DNA from 2 places in the Janthinobacterium sp. UMAB-60 genome. Region 2 is predicted to be linked to the other one. Evidence: predicted binding sites of a transcription regulator. Region 2 holds the regulator's gene; the other holds the start of a gene.

Region 1 (10,980 bases), on a different contig from region 2:
CGTTCATCAAGTCGAGGTTGGCGATCGAGGCATTCAGGGTATGGCTGATGTCGTAGCGCATCTTGTTGTAGCCATAAGTTTGCGAAAAGTCAGCATGCCATTCGCCGATCTGGCTGCGGTGGCCGATGGTGGCGTACTGGTCGTCGATCTTGCCGTTAATGAAGGGTACGAAACCATTCGGATACATGGCGGCTGAATTGCGCGACGGAATGTCGTCGCTGCCGATGCCGCCCCGGCCAAACGCGGCGCTCGACGCATCGCGCGTTTGCGCGCCGGCCGTGAAGTACAGCTTGCCCGTGCCGCTGGTGGCGTAGTCGCCATTCACGTACAGGGTCTTGTTCTTGGCCTTGGTGTCGCCGATGATGCGCATGCTGTCCGCGTCGGCCCGGTTCGAGCGGCCCCGGTCCAGGTATTCGCCCGTGATGGCCAGCGTGCCCTTGTCGCCCAGCGCGATGCCGCAATACGCGGAGGTCATGTAATTCTTGCCGTCGCCTGCGGAATACTGGCTGTAGCCGGCCACCGCTTCGCAGCCCAGGCTTTTCTTCAGTTCGATGTCGATCACGCCGGCAATGGCGTCCGAGCCGTACTGGGCGGCGGCGCCATCGCGCAGCACTTGCACGTTCTTGATCGCCAGCAAAGGAATCGCATTCATGTCCGTGCCCGTGTTGCCGCGGTTGCGCGCGCCGAACAGGTTGACGAGGGCCGTCGTGTGGCGCCGCTTGCCATTGACCAGCACCAGGGTCTGGTCGGAACCGAGACCGCGCAAGGCGGCTGAATCGACGAGGTCGGCCCCGTCGGCGCCCGTCTGGCGCGTGGAGTTGAACGAGGGCGAGATGTATTGCAGCGATTGCGCCAGGTCAAACTGACCGCCTTGCTCGGCGACTCTGGAAATCGGGATGATATCGACCGGCACCATGGTGTCGGTGGCGGAACTGGTGACGCGGCGCGAGCCGACCACGCTGACCGTTTGCACGGGACCGTCCGTGACGCCCGCTTCCGTGGTCTGGGCCATGGCAGCGGGACTGAAGGCGGCCAGGGCGGCGCTGCCGTACAGGCTGATGAGGACTGCTTTACGCAAGGTGGTGAGAGTCGGCACGCAGTATCTCCAAGTGGTATTGTGACTTGATTTTAGTGCCATCATTTCAGCATTCACCAGCGATACTTTGTTTTGTTATTACAAATTTGTTGTAACTGTTGTTTCCTGGTTGATTATCTTTTGGCCGTTGCCCGGCTTGCCTTGTACTGGTGCGCGATGCCCTATTCAGGTGCTGCGTTGCACCATGCCGCCCACCCAGATTGCCTGCGCGCTGTATTGCACCTCGATCAGACACGGCTGCTGCGTCACGTGGCCCTGATGCAGGCGCAGCGACTGTTGCAGATGCGCTGACAGGGCGCCCGCCGCCACGCCCGTGGCGCTGTCTTCCAGGGCCGGGTCGCGGTGGTTGAAGTTGCGCCCCTCGTATTCGCTCTCGCCCGTGCGGCAATATGCATAGCAGCCGTTGACCTGATGCAAGGCGCTCCAGTCGGCGATCAGTTCCAGGTTCGGCCGCAGCGCGCGCAGGGTGGTGCGGTCGGCCACTTCCAGCAGCAGCTTCGGGCTGCCGACGGAGGCGATGACGGGCGGCGACAGCAAGTGCATGTGCTGGCCCATGAGTTCCGACGGCACATATTTTTCCAGCATGACGGCAGGCGCCGGCTGCGGCGCCAGGCCGATGAACAGACCGGTTGCGCGGCGCACCAGCTGCAAGGCTTGTCCGCGCATGGCCGTCGTCACCGTCAAGGTTACCGGGTCGCCGGGCGCTGTCAGCAGCACATGCGCGGCCGCCAGGGTGGCGTGCAGGCACAGGGGGCTGCGCGTGTGCGGATAAAAATAGTCGAGCACGACGCTGCCGTCCGCTTGCCGGTCGATGAAGACGCAGGCGCTCACTTGCCGCTCGCGGGCGAAGGTCTGGCGCGCCGTTTCGCCGTTGTCGTCGTTTTCCACGACCAGCGCCGCATTGCCGCCACCGGGGGCGGCGCCGAAACATTTTAATAAGTGGACGATCATGGCGGTCGATGCAAAAGGTAAAACACCAGCATAAACGAAAATAGGTGCAAAGCTTCTCGATGTCTTGGCCGAATGGAGTCAAAGGCTCCGCCTATTGACGCTTTCGTGGAAATGACATATCAACAGATGATATACTTCCCGCATGCGGATCGATCCTGCCATTGATACATTGCTGGACCTGGATGGCTCCATCCTCGACCAGGATGGCGGTTATTGGATCAAGATAGAAGCCAGGCGGACGGAAGTGTCGGATGAGATTCCTCACGGCATACGCTACTCGCTGACGCTGCACGAACCGTATGGCAAACGCATCCTCGGTTACGACAATGCGCACATGGTAAAGCCGCCAAAGAAATTCAAATATGCGGGACGTATCGTGGCATACGACCATAAACACCGGCATCCGTCAGATCAGGGAGTGCCATACGAATTCAAGGATGCACAGCATCTCATCAATGATTTCTTTGCTGACGTGGACCGCGTTTTGCTGGAGGTAAAAAAGCAATGAAACCGATTTTTATTGGCATCATGCCGCAAGAGAAAATCCGCGAACGCGTGCTCGCCATCGCTCGCGGCATATATAAACCGAAGGCGGATGAGCCCAAGGTCTGGTTCACTTCGATCAAATCGCTGGCGGAAGTCCTGAGCGACGAAAACCGGGCGTTGTTGCACGTGATTCTGGAAACGCAACCGGAATCCATTTCTGCATTGGCTGAGATAACGGGCCGCAAACCGAGCAACCTGTCACGCACCTTGAAAACAATGTCCAATTACGGCATCGTGGAATTGAAACGGGAGCGAAATCAAGTTCGCCCCGTAGCCACAGCGACGGAGTTTCGCATAGTTGCTAATTGATTTGCCGGACTATCAATGTGGTCCGTCATGCGACAGGCCAAAGCCCCGCGCTGGCCGGCAGACGCTCCGTGCGCCCTTCAAAATGAACACTATCCGACTGGAACCGGCTACTTGACTCAGGATGAGTATATTATACTGTGTTTATATACAGTATTGAGGTAGATCATGTGGGGCGCAGTCTTACCCGAGTATGCTGAGTTGTATTGCCTGAGTAATTTCAGCTTCCTGCATGGCGCCTCGCATGCGGAAGAGCTGGTGGCGCGCTCTGTCCAGCTCGGTTACAAGGCGCTGGCCATCACCGACGAGTGTTCGCTGGCCGGCGTCGTGCGTGCCCATGCGGTGGCCAAGCGGGCCGGCTTTCCCCTGATTATCGGCGCGCATTTTCACTTGACGCAGGCCGACGGCGGCGCGGCCATGTCCCTGCTGGCGCTGGTGCGCGATATCGATGGTTACGGCAACTTGTCGGAACTGATCACCATGGCGCGCACGCGGGCGGCCAAGGGGCGCTATCTGCTGACGCCCGATGATTTCAGCGCGCCATCGGCGCAGTTTGCCCATTTGCGGGGGCTGCCCGGCTGCCTGATGATCTTGCTGCCCAGCTATCCGGCCCAGCCGGAAAGCGTGCGCGCGCAGGGAAAGTGGATGGCGTCCACCTTTGGCAGCGAACGCAGCTGGATCGGCCTGAGCCTGCTGCAGCGGGCACAGGACGACGCGCACCGCAGTGCCGTGCAGGACGCGGGGCAGGCGCTGGGCTTGCCCGTGGTGGCCGTCGGCCATGTGTGCATGCACGTGCGTTCACGCAAGCCCTTGCTCGACACCTTGTGCGCGATACGCGTGGGTAAACCCGTGGGCGAGTGCGGCTATGCGCTGGCGCAAAATGCGGAGCAGCATCTGCGCGCGCGCTTGCGCCTGGCCAATGTGTATCCGCCGCAAGCGCTGGCGGAAACCGTGCGCATCGCCAAACTGTGTAAATTTTCCCTCGACAGCCTGCGTTATGACTATCCCGACGAGCTGGTGCCGCACGGCCACACGCCGGCGACCTATCTGCGCGAGGAAACGTATGCGGGCGCGCGCATGCGCTTTCCGCTGGGTATTCCGGCCAACGTGCAGCAGCAGATCGAGCAGGAGCTGGAGCTGATCGCCGAGCTGTCGTATGAAGCGTACTTTCTGACCGTGTACGACATCGTGCGCTTTGCGCGTTCGCAAAACATCTTGTGCCAGGGCAGGGGCTCGGCCGCCAATTCGGCCGTCTGTTATTGCCTGCACATCACGGAAGTGGACCCGGCACGGGGCAATTGTCTGGTCGGGCGCTTCATGTCGCGCGAGCGCAACGAGCCGCCCGACATCGACGTCGATTTCGAACACCAGCGGCGCGAAGAGGTCATCCAATATATCTACGGCAAATACGGCCGCGAGCGGGCCGCGCTGGCGGCCGTGGTGATCAGCTACCGGCCCAAGAGCGCCTTGCGCGACAGCGGCCGGGCGCTGGGGATCGACCTGGCCATCGTGGAAAAAGTGGCCAAGACGCATCGCTGGTTCGACGGCAAGCACGACTTATTGAGCCGCCTGGCCGAATGCGGGCTCGACCCGGAAGCGGCATTGTCGCAGCAGTGGGCCGGCCTGGCGCAGCAGTTGCTGGGCTTTCCCCGCCACCTGTCGCAGCATCCGGGCGGCTTTGTCATCGCGCAGGGGAAATTGTCGCGCCTGGTGCCGATTGAAAACGCCAGCATGGCCGAGCGCAGCGTCATCGAGTGGGACAAGAACGATCTTGAAGAGCTGGGCTTGATGAAGGTCGACGTGCTGGCGCTGGGCATGTTGTCGGCCTTGCGCCGCGCCCTGGAACTGGTGAGTGGACGGCGCGGCGAGGAATTTCGTTTGCAGGATATTCCCGCCGAAGATCCCGCCACCTACGACATGATGTGCCAGGCCGACACCATCGGCGTGTTCCAGATCGAGTCGCGCGCGCAGATGAGCATGCTGCCCCGGCTGCGTCCCCGTGAATTCTACGACCTCGTCATCGAAGTGGCGCTGGTGCGTCCCGGTCCCATCCAGGGCGGCATGGTGCATCCGTATCTGCAGCGGCGCCAGCAGAAAGAACCGGTCGAGTATCCGAAGGGCCTGGAAAAGGCGCTGGGGCGTACCCTGGGCATTCCGATTTTCCAGGAGCAAGTGATGCAGGTGGCCATCATCGCCGCCGATTTCACGCCTGGCGAAGCGGATCAGTTGCGGCGCGCCATGGCGGCCTGGAAGCGCAAGGGCGGCATGAACAATTACCATGACCGCATCGTCGATGCCATGGTCGACAATGGCTACGAGAAAGTATTTGCCGAGGCCATCTTCAGCCAGATCGAAGGCTTTGGCGAATATGGTTTTCCCGAGTCGCACGCGGCCAGTTTCGCGCTGCTGACGTATGCCAGTTCCTGGCTGAAATGCCACGAACCGGCCGCCTTCCTGTGCGCCTTGCTCAACAGCCAGCCCATGGGCTTTTACAGTCCCTCGCAACTGGTGCAGGATGGCCGCCGGCATGGCGTGCAAGTGCTGCCCGTCGACGTGGCCGTCAGCGGCTGGGAGGCGGGACTGGAGGAACAGGACGGGCAGGGTGATGCACCGGCCGTGCGCCTGGGCTTGAACAGCCTGTTCGGCATGCGCGCGGAAGCGGCCCAACGCATCGAGGATGCGCGCGCCATCGCCGCCTTCGTCGACGTGGCCGACCTGGCCCGGCGTGGCGGCCTGGACCGCCATGATTTGCAGGTGCTGGCCGCCGGCAATGCCCTGCATGCGCTGGCCGGCCACCGGCGCGCGGCGCTGTGGCAGGCGGCCGGCGCCGTGCCCGACAGGGATTTATTGCGCGCCACCACGCCAGAGGAAGACTTGCCCGTGCTGGCCGCGCCCACGGAAGGGGAGGGCATCGTCAGCGATTACCGCGCGCAAGGCCTGACCCTGGGCCGCCACCCGCTGGCGCTGCTGCGCGCACAGTTGCTGGAGGAACGCTTTCTGCCCGCCGCGACGCTGGCCAGCTACACGCATGGCCAGCTGGCGCGCGCCTGCGGCATCGTCACCGTGCGCCAGCGGCCGGGCACGGCCAAGGGCGTCATCTTCATGACCCTGGAAGACGAGACGGGCACCGTCAACGTCATCGTCTGGCCCGACCTGGTGGAAAGCCAGCGGCGCGAAGTGCTGAGCGCGCCGCTGCTGGGCGTGTACGGCGTGTGGCAAAGGGAGGGCATCGTGCGCAACCTGGTGGCCAAGCGCCTGGTCGACATGTCGCATCTGCTGGGGCGCTTGCGCACCAGCAGCCGCGATTTTTGTTGAGAGTTGCCGGCGGGGAGGAGGGCATGGCATTATTTGAATATGACAACATTACCCGAACCGACACTGCGTCCTGCCCTGGTCGCCGACGCGCCCGCCATCGTCGCCCTGATCGACGACCTGATACCCTTTCTGACCCTGCACCCCGATGGCGCGGGGGCGGAAAAGTTTATCGAACACTGCCGCCAGCCGGCCATCGAAAACTATCTGTCGCTGCCCAATTACGCCTACCAGCTCGCGCATATCGACGGCGAACTGGCCGGCGTGGTGGCCATGCGCGACAACACGCATCTGTTCCACATGTTCGTGCCGCGTGCCCTGCACCGGCGCGGCATGGCACGCCGTTTGTGGCAGGCAGCCCGCGATGCGTCGCTGGCCAGGGGCGGCGTGACGGCGTTTACCGTCAACTCCTCGGCCTACGCCTTGCCCCTGTATGAAAGCCTGGGCTTTGTCGCCACGGGACCGAAGGTGGAGACGGGCGGCATCGCGTTTGTGCCGATGCGCATGGAATTGTAAAAATTAACCCAACGGCAAGGACTGGGGTCGTACCCTGAGGGTACGACCCCGGCATTTGCTTTTGGGTGATAGTGATTACCAGCGCACGATCTTGCCCGGATTCATGAGGTTCTTCGGGTCCAGCGCGTGTTTCACGGCGCGCATGGTGTCGATGGCGCCCTCTCCATGTTCTTCCACCAGGAAAGCCATCTTGTGCATGCCCACGCCATGTTCTCCCGTGCAGGTGCCGTCCATGCCGATGGCGCGCGTGACCATGTCGCTGTTGACCTTTTCCGCGCGGGCGATGTCGGCCGGATCGTCAGGGTCGACCAGCATCTGCACGTGGAAATTGCCGTCGCCGACGTGGCCGATGATGGCGTAGACCAGGCCCTGCGCCTCGCAATCGGCCTTGGTGGCGAGGATGCATTCGGCCAGGCGCGAAATGGGCACGCAGCAATCGGTGGAAATGGCGCGGCTGCCGGGACGCATCTGCAGCAGGGCGAAATACGCATTGTGGCGCGCGGCCCACAGGCGCGAGCGGTCTTCGGGACGGCTGGCCCATGCGAAATCGCTGGCGCCGTGTTCCGCCGTGATGGCTTGTACCAGCTGCGCCTGCTCGGCCACGCTGGCCGGCGTGCCGTGGAATTCAAACAGCAGCAGCGGCTTCTCTGGCAGCGCCATCTTGTCGTAGGCGTTGATGGCTTTGACGCCATTTTCATCGAGAAACTCGACCCGCGCCACGGGAATGCCCATCTGGATGGTCTGGATCACGGCGCTGACGGCTTCGCCCGTGCCGGGGAATGAGCACACGGCGGCCGAGATCGCCTCCGGCAGCGGATACAGTTTTACGGTCACTTCCGTGATGATGCCCAGGGTGCCCTCGCTGCCGACAAATAAACGCGTCAGGTCGTAGCCGGCCGACGATTTTTTCGCCCTGGTCCCCGTCTTGATGATGCGGCCATCGGCCGTTACCACCGTCAGGGCCAGCACGTTTTCGCGCATGGTGCCGTAGCGCACGGCATTCGTGCCAGAGGCGCGCGTGGCCGCCATGCCGCCCAGCGACGCATTGGCGCCCGGGTCGATGGGGAAGAACAGGCCCGTGTCGCGGACTTCCTCGTTCAGCTGCTTGCGCGTCACGCCTGCCTGCACGGTGGCCGTCAAGTCTTCACTATGCACGGCTACCATCTGATTCATTTGCGACAGATCAATCGTCACGCCGCCATGCAGGGCCAGCACATGGCCTTCGAGCGAGGTGCCGCTGCCATAGGCGATGACGGGCACGTCGTGTGCGCTGCACAGCTTCACGGCGGCCGCCACTTCCTCGGTGGAATGGGCGAAGATGACGGCATCGGGCAGCATGGGGGGATAGCTCGACTCGTCGCGGCCATGGTGTGCGCGCATGGCTTGCGTCATGGAAAAGCGGTCGGCAAAGATCAGGGAAAGTACGGCAGCAAGAGAGTCTGGCAGCGGTTTTTTCAGTACCGCCAACTGGTCAGTTTGATTCACGCGAATCCTCCGTTTTTTTTATTCTACTCCGCGACCGGGGATTTCACCGAAGCACCATGTTGATTTTTTGCCGCTTGTAAAAAAATCCGCAAGGTTTGCCGTGCACTGGTTGTAAATGAGAATCATTTCCATTAAAATGCCCGCCAGTAGTTATTTTGCAATGCGTGCTTCCACCCGAAAGGCCCTGCCATGAAATCCCCCTTGTCCCTCGCCGCCGTCCTGCCCGCCTGCGTGCTGGCGCTGAGCGCCTGCAGCAGTGTCGCGCCCGCCACTGGCACGGCCTCCGCCGCCACGGCGCAGGACGTGCGCCAGCTGGGCGAGATCGTCGACCTGCGCAGCGGCCAGCGCGTGACTGCCGAGCAATTGCTGGCCCGGCTGGCCGCCGCCCCGCGCGTGATCGTCGGCGAGCAGCATGACCAGCTCAGCCATCACCAGATCGAGCAATGGCTGCTGCAGCAATTGCAGGGCCAGCGTCCGCAAGGCAGCGTGCTGCTGGAAATGCTGAACCCGGACCAGCAAGCCAAGGTGGACAAGGTCAAGCCGTGGCTGCAGACGGATCCCGTCGTGCGTCCCGAACACGTGGCCGAACTGCTGGCCTGGCAACCGAGCTGGAAGTGGGCGCAATATGGCGACCTGGTCATGACGGTGATGCGCGCGCCATATCCCGTCTGGTCGGCCAACCTGGACCGCAGCGAAATCAAGCAACTGTTTATCGACCAGCCGGCCGTGCAGGGCAAGCATTCGAACCTGGCCAACGATGGCAAGGTGCATGACAAATTGAAAGACATCATCCGCGTCATGCACGACAACCAGATCGACGCGCCGCGCCTGGCCGCCATGCTGTCGGTGCAGCAGCAGCGCGACCGCCGCATGGCCGAGCGCCTGCTGGCCGCGCCCGCGCCGGCCGTGCTGATCGCCGGCGCCTATCATGCGCACAAGGACCTGGGCGTGCCGCTGCACGTGCAAGACTTGACGGGCGGCCCGGCGCCGCTGGTGCTCGTACTGGCGCCGCAGGGTGCCACGGTGCAGGCGCCGCAGGCGGATTTTGTGTGGTACACGCCGGTGGCGGCGCCCGCCATCGCCAGCGTAAAGTAATTCTTTGTATCTCCGCCGGGCGTTCAGCCCGGCACTCTTCCCCAGCAAGCTTCTTCGCAGCAGCCAGGTAGTCCGTCCGATTTTTTCTTACCTGTTGAAGCTTCCATGCGTATTTCCTGTCTCAAAGCCGCTGCCGGCGGCGTGTTTCTTTCCATCTTTCATTCCGGCGCACAAGCGTCCGCCTTGCAGCATGACATGTCGCCGCTGGGCATGTTTTTCGCCGCCGACCAGGTCGTCAAAAGCGTGCTCATCGGCCTGTTGATCGCCGCGCTGGCCACCTGGGTGGTCTTGCTGGTGAAGGGCGCCAGCTTGCTGCAAGCGCGGCGCGAAGCGGCGCTGGCCGTCGCCGTGCTGAAGACGGCCACGTCCTTGCCGGACGCTGCCGCAAAGAGCGGGGCGTCTGTGCTGGCGCAACAGTTGCTCGATGATGTGCAGCAGGAACTGCATCTGTCGCACGCCAGCGCATCGGCGGCGGCCCTGAAGGAGCGGGCCGGCTTTCGCCAGGAACAGTGGATCGCCCACCAGGTGCGTGCCATGACGCAAGGCATCGGTCTGCTGGCCAGCATCGGCGCCGTGGCGCCCTTCGTCGGCCTGTTCGGCACCGTGTGGGGCATCATGAACAGCTTTATCGGCATCGCCGTCAGCCAGAGCACGAACCTGGCGACCGTGGCACCCGGTATCGCGGAAGCCTTGCTGGCGACAGCGCTGGGCCTGGTGGCGGCGATTCCCGCCGTCGTCATCTATAACGTCTTGAGCCGTGGCATCAATCAGTACAAGGCGCAGCTGCGCGCCGCTTCCGCGCAAGTGCTGCTGATGCTGAGTCGCGACCTCGACACGCGCAAGCAGGCCTGAGCCATGGCCAGCCTTTTTCCATCGCAGGACGACGATATGGCCGACATGCCGGAATTGAGTGAGATCAATGTCACGCCCTTCATCGACGTGATGCTGGTGTTGTTGATCATCTTCATGGTGGTCTCGCCGCTGGCCACCGTCGACCTGAAGATCGACTTGCCGGCCGCCACGGCCAAGCCCGAGCCGCGTCCCGACAAGCCCCTGTTCGTTTCCCTGAAAGCGGACCACAGCCTGTACCTGGGCGTAGCTCCCGTGGCGCGCGAGCAACTGGGCCGTCTGCTCGATGCCGAGACGGGCGGCGACCGCCAGCGCACGCTGTTTTTCCAGGCCGACAAGCAAGCCGCGTATGAAGACGTGCTGGGCGTGATGGATGCCCTGCGCCAGGCCGGCTACCTGAAAGTGGGCCTGGTGGGCAGGGAGGGGGGCGGGTGAGTCCGCGTCCGATATTGAGCTGGGGCATCGCCACGTCGCTGGTGGTGACCGCCACGCTGGCCCTGCTGCTGTGGGCGGCCTGGCAGTCCGTCACCGTCGCGCCCGCTAATCCGGCCGCCAGCGTGATGCTGGTGTTTGCCGCGCAGGCGCTGTCGCCGGAGACACAACAGGCGGCAGCGGTCGGGGCGCGCCAGTCGGCCGTCTCCAGCGCCGCCCGGCCGCCAAAGAGCACCATCCGGCAAGAGGCGCTGCCCGTGCTGGCGCGTGCCGCCGCGCCGCAGATCGTCGCGGCGGAAAAAGAGACGAAGGCAGAAGCCAGCCCGTCGCTTGATCCCGGCAAGGATGCCGCCAAGGAAGCGTCATTGCCCGCGCAGGCCAGCAGCAGCGCC
Region 2 (10,980 bases):
TGCTCGCGCTCGGCCTCGGACAACTTGTCGGCGGTCTGGCCGAACACGGGCGCGATCGCGCGCGCCTTCAGGTACACGCTGGCCGTGGCCAGCGACAGCGACGGGTAATACGCGTCGCCGATGCGCGCAAGCAGGGTCGATGAGCGCAGCACGCCGTCGCTGTCGGTCAGGGCCGTGAAGATGCCGGCCCCTTGCGCCGCCTGTTGCAGCTGCGCCAGGTTGGCTTCATAGCCGGGCGACGTAAACGCCGTCACCGTGCGCCCGTTCAGATCAAGCACGCTGAACGCCGGCTTGGGCAGCACGCCTTTCTTTTGCCGCTCCGACACGCTATAGCCCAGCACCACCGGCTGGCCGCGCATCGCCTCGGCAAACAGGGCGTCGTAATCCATCCGCGGTTTCAGGCGTTCCAGCTGCTCGCTGAAGCCCGGCACGCCAGCCAGTTCGCCCTTGGCCAGGTCGGCCAGCACGCCATAGCCGGAACTGCTGTCGGGTTCGGGAAACGAGATATCGAAGCCGACCGCGGCCACGCTATAGTGGCCCGTCAATTGCGTCACCAGCCGCGCCTGCACGTCGCGGCCCCACGGATAGCGGCCGATCTGGTTCAGGCTTTTTTCATCGATATCGACGATCACGATGCGCTTGTCGAGCTGCGGCGCTTCGGCACGCATGCGCATGTCGCCCAGCATGGCGTCCAGCCGGCCCAAGGTATCGACGCCGAACAGGCCGATGCTGGCGCAGGCGGCCAGCAGCGTCAACAGCGCGCCTAGCAGCAGCCGCGCGCCATGCTTTTTCATGACCGCAAGCCAGCGCATCAGGGCACGTAACCGGGAATGGCCGCCTCGTCGACGGCATCGATCTGGCTCGGATGCATGTGCTTTTCAGCGAAGGTCAGATAGACTTTGCTGCGGATGAAAACGTCGAACAGTTCCGGGTCGATATGCCCGTTCAGGCTGAAATTGCCGAGGATGCGCAGCGACTCGGACAGCGACTTGCCCTTTTTATAGGGACGGTCGCGCGCCGTCAGCGCCTCGAAAATGTCGGCGATCGCCATCAGGCGCGCCGGCACCGACATCTGCTCTTTCGTCAGCCCGCGCGGATAGCCCTTGCCATCCATGCGCTCGTGATGGCCACCCGCATATTCGGGCACCTTTTGCAGGTGCTTGGGCCACGGCAGTGCTTCGAGCATGCGGATCGAGACGCTGATATGGTTGTTGACGATGGCCCGCTCGGCCGCCGTCAGGGTGCCGGCGCGGATGGTCAGGTTTTCCGTCTCGTCGGCGTCGAGAAAATCGCGCAGTTCGCCGTCGGCCGCGCGCCAGCGCCGTCTGGCGATCCGCCGCACTCTTTCCTGGTCGGCTGGCGCCATGCTCTCGCCGCCGATGTTCACCGTGCGGATGAAGTCGCGCTCTTCGCGCAGCGCGGCCTGCTCCTGCGCCAGCGCGCGGGCGATCGCATCCTTGCGTTCCGGCTGCGCCGCCTGCTGGCGCAGGGCGGCGATCTCGGCGTCGCGCAGCAGCACTTCATAGCGCGTGTCGATCAGGGCGATGCGGTCGAAAATCGTTTCCAGCTTGGTGGCCTTGTCGACCACGTGCACGGGCGTGGTGATCTTGCCGCAATCGTGCAGCAAGCCGGCCAGCCACAGCTGCTTGCGCTCGTTGTCGCTGAGCCGGAAATCGGCCAGCGGCCCCGTTTGCGTGGCGTGCGCGGCGTCGGCCAGCAGCATCGTCAGCTCGGGCACGAACTGGCAATGGCGCCCCGTGTACGGCGACTTTTCATCGATGCCGATATTGATCAGGGTAACGAGCGATTCGAGCAGCTCTTCCAGTTGTGAAATGAGCAGCTGATTCGTCAGCGCCACGCCCGCCTGCGCAGCCAGCGCCTCGATGAAGCGCTGGTCGGTGGAGGAAAAGGCGCGCACCTGGCCAGTTTCCCCATCCTTGGCATTGACCAACTGCAGCACGCCGATCAGATCGCCCTCGTGGTCACTCATGGGCACCGTCAGGATCGATTGCGTGTGGTAGCCATGGTGACGGTCAAAGTCGCGCATGCCGGAAAAATTGAAGCCCTCGTCGCGGTAGACATCGGCGATATTCACGCTGCGGCGCATGTTCGCCGCATACGCGGCCACCGAGGCCAGGTTGGGCTGGCCCCCACCATCGAACAGGGGCACGCCCGGCAAGCCCATGTCGCCCCCCTGCGCGATGCCCAGGCTGTCGTTGACGCTGATGTCGAACGCCAGTTGGCGGCCCTCGGCCATGGGCCGGTACAGGGTGGCGCCATCGGCACCGCTCATGCTTTTTGCCAGCAGCACGATGCGCTGCAACAGCGGCCCGATATCGCGCCCCTGGCCACCGAGGCCATGGCCGAGCGCGACACTGAGCTCGGTCAATTGCTCCAGTCTGTGGGCGATTTTCTCAGGGTGCAACTGAGGCATGTTGATGGCAATCAGGTAATGGGCAAGCAAAAAAAGGGAAGTCGGCAAGCGCCAGTGTAACGGTCACCCAGCGCACTGTACATTACTTAGTTGCAACAAAACGAAATAACTTTCCGTATTGCAACATACATAAATGTTGCCGCCAATTCCATTAATTAGAATAGAATCAACAATAATTACACCGTAACAAGGTACTGAATGAAATTCACGTTCAGGGGCGTGCGCGGCTCCATACCCTCCCCCGGCCCGCGCACGGCGCGCTATGGCGGCAATACCACGTGCATCGAAGTACGCACCGACAACGACAGCCTGATCATTCTCGATGCGGGCAGCGGCATCTTCTCGCTGGCGCAGCAATTGCCGCCCGGCCTGCCGGTTGACGCGCACGTTTTCATCACGCACAGCCACTGGGACCACATCCACGGCCTGCCCATGTTCAGCCCCCTGTTCGTGACCGGCAACCGCATGCGCCTGCACGGCGCGTACGATGCCGTCGCCGGACGGGGCATCGAGCACGTGATGGCGGTGCAACTGCAAGGCAGCTATTTTCCCGTCAGCGAAGCGGCCATGGCGGCCAGCATCGAATACCGCACCCTGGCGCCCGGCGAAACCGTCGAGGTGGGAGATGCATGCGTGCGCGGCGCGGAAATGAACCATCCGGTGGTCAACCTGGGCTACCGCATCGACTGCGGCGGCGCTTCGCTGTTTTTCAGCGGCGACCATGAACCGTTCTACAACCTGCATCCGCCGGGCCATGCCGAGCATGCGGCCTGCGCCGAGCGCAATGTGCAGCGCCAGGCCGGCATCGACGCGGTAGTCGCCGGCGTCGATGCGCTGATCATGGATTGCTCGTACACGCGCGAGGAATACCCGGCCAAGCAGGGCTGGGGCCACGGCACCTTCGACGCCGCCTTCGACCTGGCCCTGCGCTGCGGTGCGCGGCGCCTGTACTGCACCCACCACGAGCCGACCCGCAGCGACGAGCAGCTCGAAGCCGTGTTTGCCGACGTGATGGGCCGCTATGCGCGCCGCCTGGATGGCTTGCAAGTGTTCCTCGCCTGCGAGGGACTGACGGTGGAACTGGCCGGGGCATAAAAAAAGGGAACCTTTTGGTTCCCTTTTTCACACATGCGTCCAGTTGGCCCAAGGCCGCCTTACATGATGTGGTGACCAATCCACCAGGCGACTGCGGCAACAAACGCGGAAGCGGGAATCGTAAAGATCCAGGCCCAGACGATGTTACCCGCGACACCCCAGCGCACGGCCGACATTTTTTGTGCCGAGCCGACGCCGACGATGGCGCCCGTGATGGTGTGCGTGGTCGACACGGGAATGCCCAGCGCCGTCGAGACGAACAGGGTGATGGCGCCGCCCGTTTCGGCGCAGAAGCCGCCGACGGGTTTCAACTTGGTGATCTTCTGGCCCATGGTCTTGACGATGCGCCAGCCGCCGAACAGCGTACCGAAGCTGATCGCCGTGTAGCACGAGATGATGACCCACAGCGGCGGCATCTCGTCGGCCACGTTCGAGTAGCCGGCGGCGATCAGCAGCATCCAGATGATGCCGATGGTCTTTTGCGCATCATTGCCGCCGTGGCCCAGGCTGTAGGCGGCCGCCGATGCCAGTTGCAAACGGCGGAACCATTTATCGACCTTGCGCGGCGTGGAGCGCACGAAGATCCACGACACCAGCAGCATCATGATGGAGCCGAACACAAAGCCCAGCACGGGTGCGATGACGATGAAGGCGACGGTTTTCCACAGGCCGGCCGCGACCAGCGCGCCCGTGCCCGACTTGGCGACGGCGGCGCCCACCAGGCCGCCGATCAGGGCGTGCGAGGACGACGATGGAATGCCGTAGTACCAGGTAAACAAATTCCAGAAGATGGCGCCCATCAGCGCGCCGAAGATCACGTACTGGTCGATCACCGTCGGGTCAATGGTTCCTTTTCCCACGGTGGCGGCCACGGTCAGCTGGTGGAACACGAAGATGGCGACGAAGTTGAACGTGGCGGCCATGGCAACCGCGGTCTGCGGTTTCAATACGCCCGTCGAGACCACCGTGGCGATCGCGTTGGCGGCATCGTGGAAGCCGTTCATGAAGTCAAACAGCAGCGCGAGGGCGATCAACAGGCCTAGCACGTAGATGCTGATTTGTATGGTCATTGTAGTTTCTTTTCTGATTCTGGTTCAGGACAGGCCCAACGCTTACGCGTTTTCGACGATGATGCCTTCGATAATATTGGACACATCTTCGCAACGGTCGGTCACGGTTTCCAGAATTTCGTAGATCGCTTTCAGCTTGATCAGGTTGCGCACGTCCGGTTCGTCGCGGAACAGTTTGGACATGGCGGCGCGCATCACGTGATCGGCGTCCGATTCCAGGCGGTCGATCTCTTCGCAGATGGCGACGATCTTGCGCGAGTTGTCCATGTTGTGCAGCATGGCGACGGCGTCGCGCACCTTTTCGGTACAGGCCAGCACCAGTTCGGCCAGGCGCTTGGCTTCCGGCGTGACGGCTTTCAGGTCGTACAGCGAAACGGTTTGCGCCGCATCTTCCAGCAGGTCGAGGATGTCGTCCTGGCGCGTGATCAGCTGATGGATGTCGTCGCGGTCGATCGGCGTGATGAAGGTCTTGTGCAGCATTTCCACGGTGGCGTAGGTGACTTTGTCCGCCTGTTTCTCGATGCTTTCGATCGCATGCACGCGGTTTTCCAGGTCATCGAAATTGGTCATCAGGCCGAGCATTTCTTTAGCGCCCTTGACGCACAGTTCCGCGTGCTGGTTAAACAATTCAAAAAACTTGCCCTCAGTGGGCATCAAGCGTCCAAACATGTCATTCTCCGTTAAGCATTGAGTCGTGTTATTTACTACAGAAAGCCGCCCCGTATGAGGGGGCGGCCAATGGAATATCAGTGCTGCTGAGTCTTAGTCGCCTTGGTAAAGCGCCAGGCCACCACTGTAATTGCCAAATTTGGTGTACTGCCCCATGAAGGTGAGGCGGATGCTGCCGATCGGACCGTTACGTTGTTTACCGATGATGATTTCGGCCGTTCCCTTGTCTGGCGAGTCGGGGTTATACACCTCGTCACGGTAAATGAACAGGATCACGTCGGCATCCTGCTCAATAGCGCCCGATTCGCGCAAGTCCGACATCACGGGACGCTTGTTCGGGCGCTGTTCCAGCGAGCGGTTCAGCTGCGACAACGCAATCACGGGGCAACCGAGTTCTTTCGCCAGGCCTTTCAAGCCCCGCGAAATCTCGGAAATCTCCGTGGCGCGGTTGTCGCCCGGGCTATTGGCCGACATCAGTTGCAAGTAATCGACGATGATCAGGCCCAGCTTGCCGCATTGACGCGACAAACGGCGCGAGCGGGCGCGCAATTCGATCGAATTCAAGGCCGGCGTTTCATCGATGTACAACTGCGCGTCGTTCATCTTTTGAATCGCATTCGTCAGGCGTGGCCAGTCTTCGTCGTTCAGGCGGCCCGTGCGCAGACGGTGCTGGTCGAGCTGGCCGACGGAACCGAGCATACGCATGGCCAGCTGGGCGCCGCCCATCTCCATCGAGAACACGGCCACGGGCAAGCCGCTGTCGATGGCCACGTTTTCGCCGATGTTGACGGAAAACGCCGTCTTGCCCATCGAAGGACGGCCCGCCACGATCACCAGGTCGCCCGGCTGCAGACCGGAGGTCATGCGGTCGAGGTCAATGAAACCAGTGGGCACGCCCGTGATTTCACTCTGGTTGTCGCGGCTGTACAGCTCGTCGATACGCTCGACCACCTGCGTCAGCAGGGGCTGGATGGCGGTCCAGCCCTGGGCGCCGCGCGCGCCTTCTTCGGCGATGGCGAAAATCTTCGATTCGGCCTCGTCAAGCATCTGCTTGACTTCCTTGCCTTGCGGGCTGAAGGCCGTGCCGGAGATATCGTCGGCGACGGTGATGAGTTTGCGCAGCACGCCGCGGTCGCGCACGATCTCGGCATAACGCCGGATGTTCGCGGCCGATGGCGTGTTTTGCGCCATGGCGTTCAGGTAAGCGAGTCCGCCCACATCATCGGCCTTGCCGAGCTGGGTCAGGGTTTCAAAAACAGTAATGACATCGGCGGGCCTGGAGCCGTTAATCATCTTGACGATTTGCTCGAAGATGATGCGATGGTCATAGCGATAGAAATCCTCCGCATGCATGAAGTCGGCGATGCGGTCATACGCTGCATTGTCGCGCAACAGACCACCGATAACGGATTGTTCTGCTTCGATCGAATGCGGCGGAATACGGAGGGAATCCAGTTGCGGATCAGAGGGGGCGTTCATGGCGCGAATTATACCCGCTTCGGCGTGCTGGCAAAAATAAAGGGCTGAAATTGAGCGAAAAAAAGGCCACAAAAAAGCCGGGCGAACCCGGCTTTTCATAGTGCGGCAATGCTTGCGGGCCAGGCCCGCAGACGATTACGCGTTCGCGTCTGGTACGACAGCGATAACAACTTCCACAACCACGTCGGTGTGCAGAGCAACCGAAACGTTGTGCTCGCCAACGATCTTCAGCGGGCCGGTAGGCATGCGGATTTGTGCTTTTTCAACAGCAAAACCTTGCTTGGTCAGCGCTTCAGCGATGTCGAAGTTGGTGACGGAACCGAACAGACGGCCATCAACACCAGCTTTTTGAGCAACTTGAACGGTCAGGCCGCTCAGTTTTTCGCCCTGGGCTTGCGATGCGGCCAGTTTGGCGGCAGCAGCTTTTTCCAGTTCGGCGCGCTTGACTTCGAATTCAGCCACAGCGGTTGCCGTGGCACGACGTGCCAGGCGTTGCGGGATCAGGAAGTTACGTGCGTAACCGTCTTTGACTTTGACGACTTCGCCGAGGTTACCGACGTTAACAACTTTTTCTAACAGAATGATTTGCATAGTTCTTCTCCAGGAATATCTGACCGATTAAGCGTGGTGCAGATCGGTGTATGGCAGCAGCGCGAGGAAGCGAGCGCGCTTGATTGCGGTGTCGACTTGGCGCTGGTAGTGCGCTTTGGTACCGGTCAGGCGTGCTGGCATGATCTTGCCGTTTTCCTGGACGAAGTCTTTCAGCGTGTCGACGTCTTTGTAGTCGACTTGCTCAACGTGAGCTGCAGTGAAGCGGCAGAACTTCTTGCGTTTGAACAAAGGGTTTTGCTGTTTGCGTTTTTCTTTAAGCTTGAGCTTATTTTTGTCGAACTTTTTACCGAATGCCATGTCAGGCTCCTGTATCTAAAATGCGCTAGTCAGAATTGACTGCACTAAAATCAATGATGTGAAACACCAAACTCTTGCTGTTGCGGCTCTTCCTGGCCAGGAAACCCGTGAACTGATACACCCCACCCAAGCTTGCCTGGCTGAACCGGCCTGAGATTTCGCCAGCGGCTAGCGCGGCAACATCAAACTCGGTCAAACGGGCAATCCCTGCTTCCATCTGCTGCGAACTGTGTTGCAATACTGCATTCACAATCGGCAGCCCTGCCGGGGTATAGCGCAATATTTCGCGCTCGGCAATGATGGCGGTAACTTGTAGCTGGTTCAGCGCACGATCCTGGTCAAGAATTAAGCTGCGGCTGCGACTGGAGCGGCTGCTGGTGCTTCGGTGCGGTGGCTTTTGGCCGCGTCTTCGCGTTGTACCGATTTCATCATCGGCGAAGGAGCTGTTTCAGCTTTCTTCATTTTAACGGTCAGGTGACGCAACACGGCATCATTGAATTTGAATGCTGTTTCCAACTCGACCAGGGTCTCGTTGTCGCATTCGATGTTCAGGCAGATGTAGTGTGCTTTAGGCAGCTTTTGGATCGAGTAAGCCATTTGACGGCGGCCCCAATCTTCCACGCGGTGAACCGAACCGCCGCGGGTGGTTACGCTGGCTTTGTAGCGTTCGATCATCGCGGGCACTTGCTCGCTTTGGTCCGGATGGACGATAAAGACTATTTCATAATGACGCATGCAAACTCCTTCAGGTCGGATTGATAATCGCCCACCCCGGCGTCAAGACGGGTGTGGGAAGGTCAGCCGAAGATTATAACCGCCTTTTGCAAACGTTTCAATCATTCCTTCAACAAGCGGCCCGCGCACGGGGCAGGTCAGGCGTTTTTTCCTGCCCATTCCGGTATTTCGCACGAAATTCGCGCAAATGACGGAAATCCCCTTGCATAGTGGGCGATACTGTACAAAAATACAGACTGTTCATATAGACAGCATTTTAGTATGCACCCACCGCTCATGATCAAGCTGACAGCACGACAAGAACAAATCCTGAACCTGATCAAGGACGCGATTGAAAACACGGGTTTTCCTCCCACCCGTGCCGAAATCGCCAATGAACTGGGTTTCAAATCGGCCAATGCGGCCGAAGAGCATTTGCAGGCCCTGGCCCGCAAGGGCGCGATCGAGATTTCGCCCGGTACCTCGCGCGGCATCCGCCTGATCGGCGCGGCGGCCGAAGCGCAGGCATCGAAAGTGCCGGCGGCACTGCTGATGTCGCTGCCCCTGATCGGCCGGGTGGCGGCAGGCTCGCCCATCCTGGCACAGGAAAACCTGGAGGCAAGCTACAACGTCGACCCGGCCCTGTTCTCGGCCAAGCCCGACTTCCTGCTGAAGGTGCGCGGCTGGTCCATGCGCGACGCCGGCATCATGGATGGCGACTTATTGGCCGTGAAGAAGGTCGACAGCGCCAAGAACGGCCAGATCGTCGTCGCCCGCATCGGCGACGAAGTCACCGTCAAGCGCTACAAGAAGACGGGTTCCGTCATCGAACTGCTGCCGGAAAACCCCGACTTCAAGGTCATCACCGTGTCGCCGGAAGATGAGTTTGCTCTGGAAGGTTTAGCGGTAGGCTTGATGCGCAGCTGGCATTAAACCACCGCAGGTAAAAAGGGCCGCAACAGCATGACTGTTGCGGCCCTTTTTTATTGCCCTGGCGTTTTATGCCTCCAGCGCGTTGCTAAAATCCTCGAGCAAATCAACCTCGTCCTCGATACCAACCGACACGCGGATCAGTGACTCGGCAATGCCCATGCTGGCACGGCGCTCGGCACCCATCTCATAAAAGATCGTGTGGGCGACAGGAATGACCAGGGTGCGCGTATCACCGAGGTTGCTCGCTGGAATAGCAAGATTGAGGCGATTGAGGAAATCGAAGCAATCGATGCCCTCTTTTAATTCAAAGCTGAACAGCGAGCCATAGCTGCGGAACAAGTCCGTCGCCAGCGCGTGCTGCGGGTGCGAGGGCAAGCCCGGGTAATGCACGGCCGCGACGCGCGGGTCGGCGGCAAGCATGCTGGCCAGCGCCAGGGCGTTCGAGCAGGTACGGTCCATGCGCAAGGCCATGGTTTCCGCGCCGACGGCGATATGGTGCGCCGCTTCCGGCCCCAGCGATGCGCCGAAATCGCGCAAGGCCTTGGCGCGGATTTGCGCGATGCCCCACTGGGCTGGCGCCGCTTTTTTATAATTGTCGAAAATGTTCGGGTAGCGCGTCCAGTCGAACACGCCCGTGTCCGTCAAGCTGCCCCCCAGCGCATTGCCGTGGCCGCCGATGGATTTCGTCAGCGCATTGACCACCAGCCCCGCGCCCACCGCTTTCGGGCGGAACAGGTAAGGCGTCGTCATGGTGTTGTCGACGATGTACAGGATGCCCTTCTCGCGGCACAAGTCACCGATCTTTTTCAGGTCGGCGATCTGCGTGCGCGGATTGGCGATGGTCTCAACAAACACGATGCGCGTGGCCGGCGTGATGGCGGCCGCCACATTGGCCACCTCGGTGGCGTCGACGAAGGAGACGGCGATGCCCTGCCCCGTCACCGTTTGCCACAGGCTGTTGGTGTTGCCAAACAAAAAGGCCGACGACACGACATGGTCGCCCGCGCGCAGCAGCGACTGCACCACGGCGCCGATGGCGCCCATGCCGGTGGCGAAGCACAGGGTCGCCACGCCGTCTTCCATCTGGTTGACCTTGTCTTCCAGCGCGGACACGGTGGGATTGCCCTGGCGGCCATAGCGAAAGCCCGGCTCCTTGCCCTGGAACACGGAAGCGAGCTGGCGTGCGTCGCTGTAGCCGAACGCGACGGAGGTGTGCACAGGCTTGTGCAGCGAGCCATGCTCGATACCCTTGCGGCGGTCGTTATGCAGGATGGTGGTGGTAAAGCCGTAGTTTTTTTTGGTGGTCATGGTGGAAGTTCCGGATATTCGATTTGCCGCTTAACCCCAAGGCAAATGCTGGGGTCAGTCCCTGCGGGATCGGAATGCGCACCACTGGCGCGCATTCCCCTGAAGGTCTGACCCCGAAAAAAAGCCCGGCATCGGCCGGGCAGGTTACTTATGCTTCTGTCGTCGCCAGGTTCAGGTTCAGCTGGGAACGTGGCGTATCTTCGGGCGCTGCCGCCTTCGGATGGTGGCGCGCATATTCCAGGCGGTCCAGATATTCCTGCGACACGTCGCCCGTCACGTACACGCCATCGAAGCACGACGCCTCGAAATTGACCAGGGCAGGATTGACGTCGGCGATCGCCTGCTTCAACGCGCCGATATCCTGGTACA

What was found. The regulator LexA, encoded in region 2, represses DNA repair genes until DNA is damaged. The targets are predictions, from matches to a motif close to ACTGTATNNNNATACAGT.
Region 1: a site for LexA is predicted at 3,037-3,054, ahead of K0F86_RS25190 (error-prone DNA polymerase). Genes of this name have one in related genera too.

Annotation. Positions count from the first base shown of each region.
Region 1 is NZ_LT607503.1:42,280-53,259, reverse strand. Features, by position in the region: gene K0F86_RS25210 (TonB-dependent receptor plug domain-containing protein) at 1-1,138, opposite strand, end outside; gene K0F86_RS25205 (PhzF family phenazine biosynthesis protein) at 1,262-2,047, opposite strand; gene K0F86_RS25200 (DUF6516 family protein) at 2,190-2,555, shown strand; gene K0F86_RS25195 (transcriptional regulator) at 2,552-2,902, shown strand; gene K0F86_RS25190 (error-prone DNA polymerase) at 3,068-6,214, shown strand; gene K0F86_RS25185 (GNAT family N-acetyltransferase) at 6,254-6,727, shown strand; gene K0F86_RS25180 (FAD-binding oxidoreductase) at 6,803-8,212, opposite strand; gene K0F86_RS25175 (ChaN family lipoprotein) at 8,402-9,307, shown strand; gene exbB (tonB-system energizer ExbB) at 9,413-10,159, shown strand; gene exbD (TonB system transport protein ExbD) at 10,163-10,591, shown strand; gene K0F86_RS25160 (energy transducer TonB) at 10,588-10,980, shown strand, end outside.
Region 2 is NZ_LT607484.1:341,121-352,100, forward strand. Features, by position in the region: gene K0F86_RS07425 (CHASE2 domain-containing protein) at 1-794, opposite strand, end outside; gene K0F86_RS07430 (HD family phosphohydrolase) at 812-2,434, opposite strand; gene K0F86_RS07435 (MBL fold metallo-hydrolase) at 2,633-3,529, shown strand; gene K0F86_RS07440 (inorganic phosphate transporter) at 3,589-4,599, opposite strand; gene K0F86_RS07445 (DUF47 domain-containing protein) at 4,642-5,268, opposite strand; gene K0F86_RS07450 (replicative DNA helicase) at 5,362-6,747, opposite strand; gene rplI (50S ribosomal protein L9) at 6,883-7,338, opposite strand; gene rpsR (30S ribosomal protein S18) at 7,366-7,656, opposite strand; gene priB (primosomal replication protein N) at 7,682-7,981, opposite strand; gene rpsF (30S ribosomal protein S6) at 8,002-8,391, opposite strand; gene lexA (transcriptional repressor LexA) at 8,668-9,303, shown strand; gene K0F86_RS07480 (cystathionine gamma-synthase family protein) at 9,370-10,611, opposite strand; gene purF (amidophosphoribosyltransferase) at 10,760-10,980, opposite strand, start outside.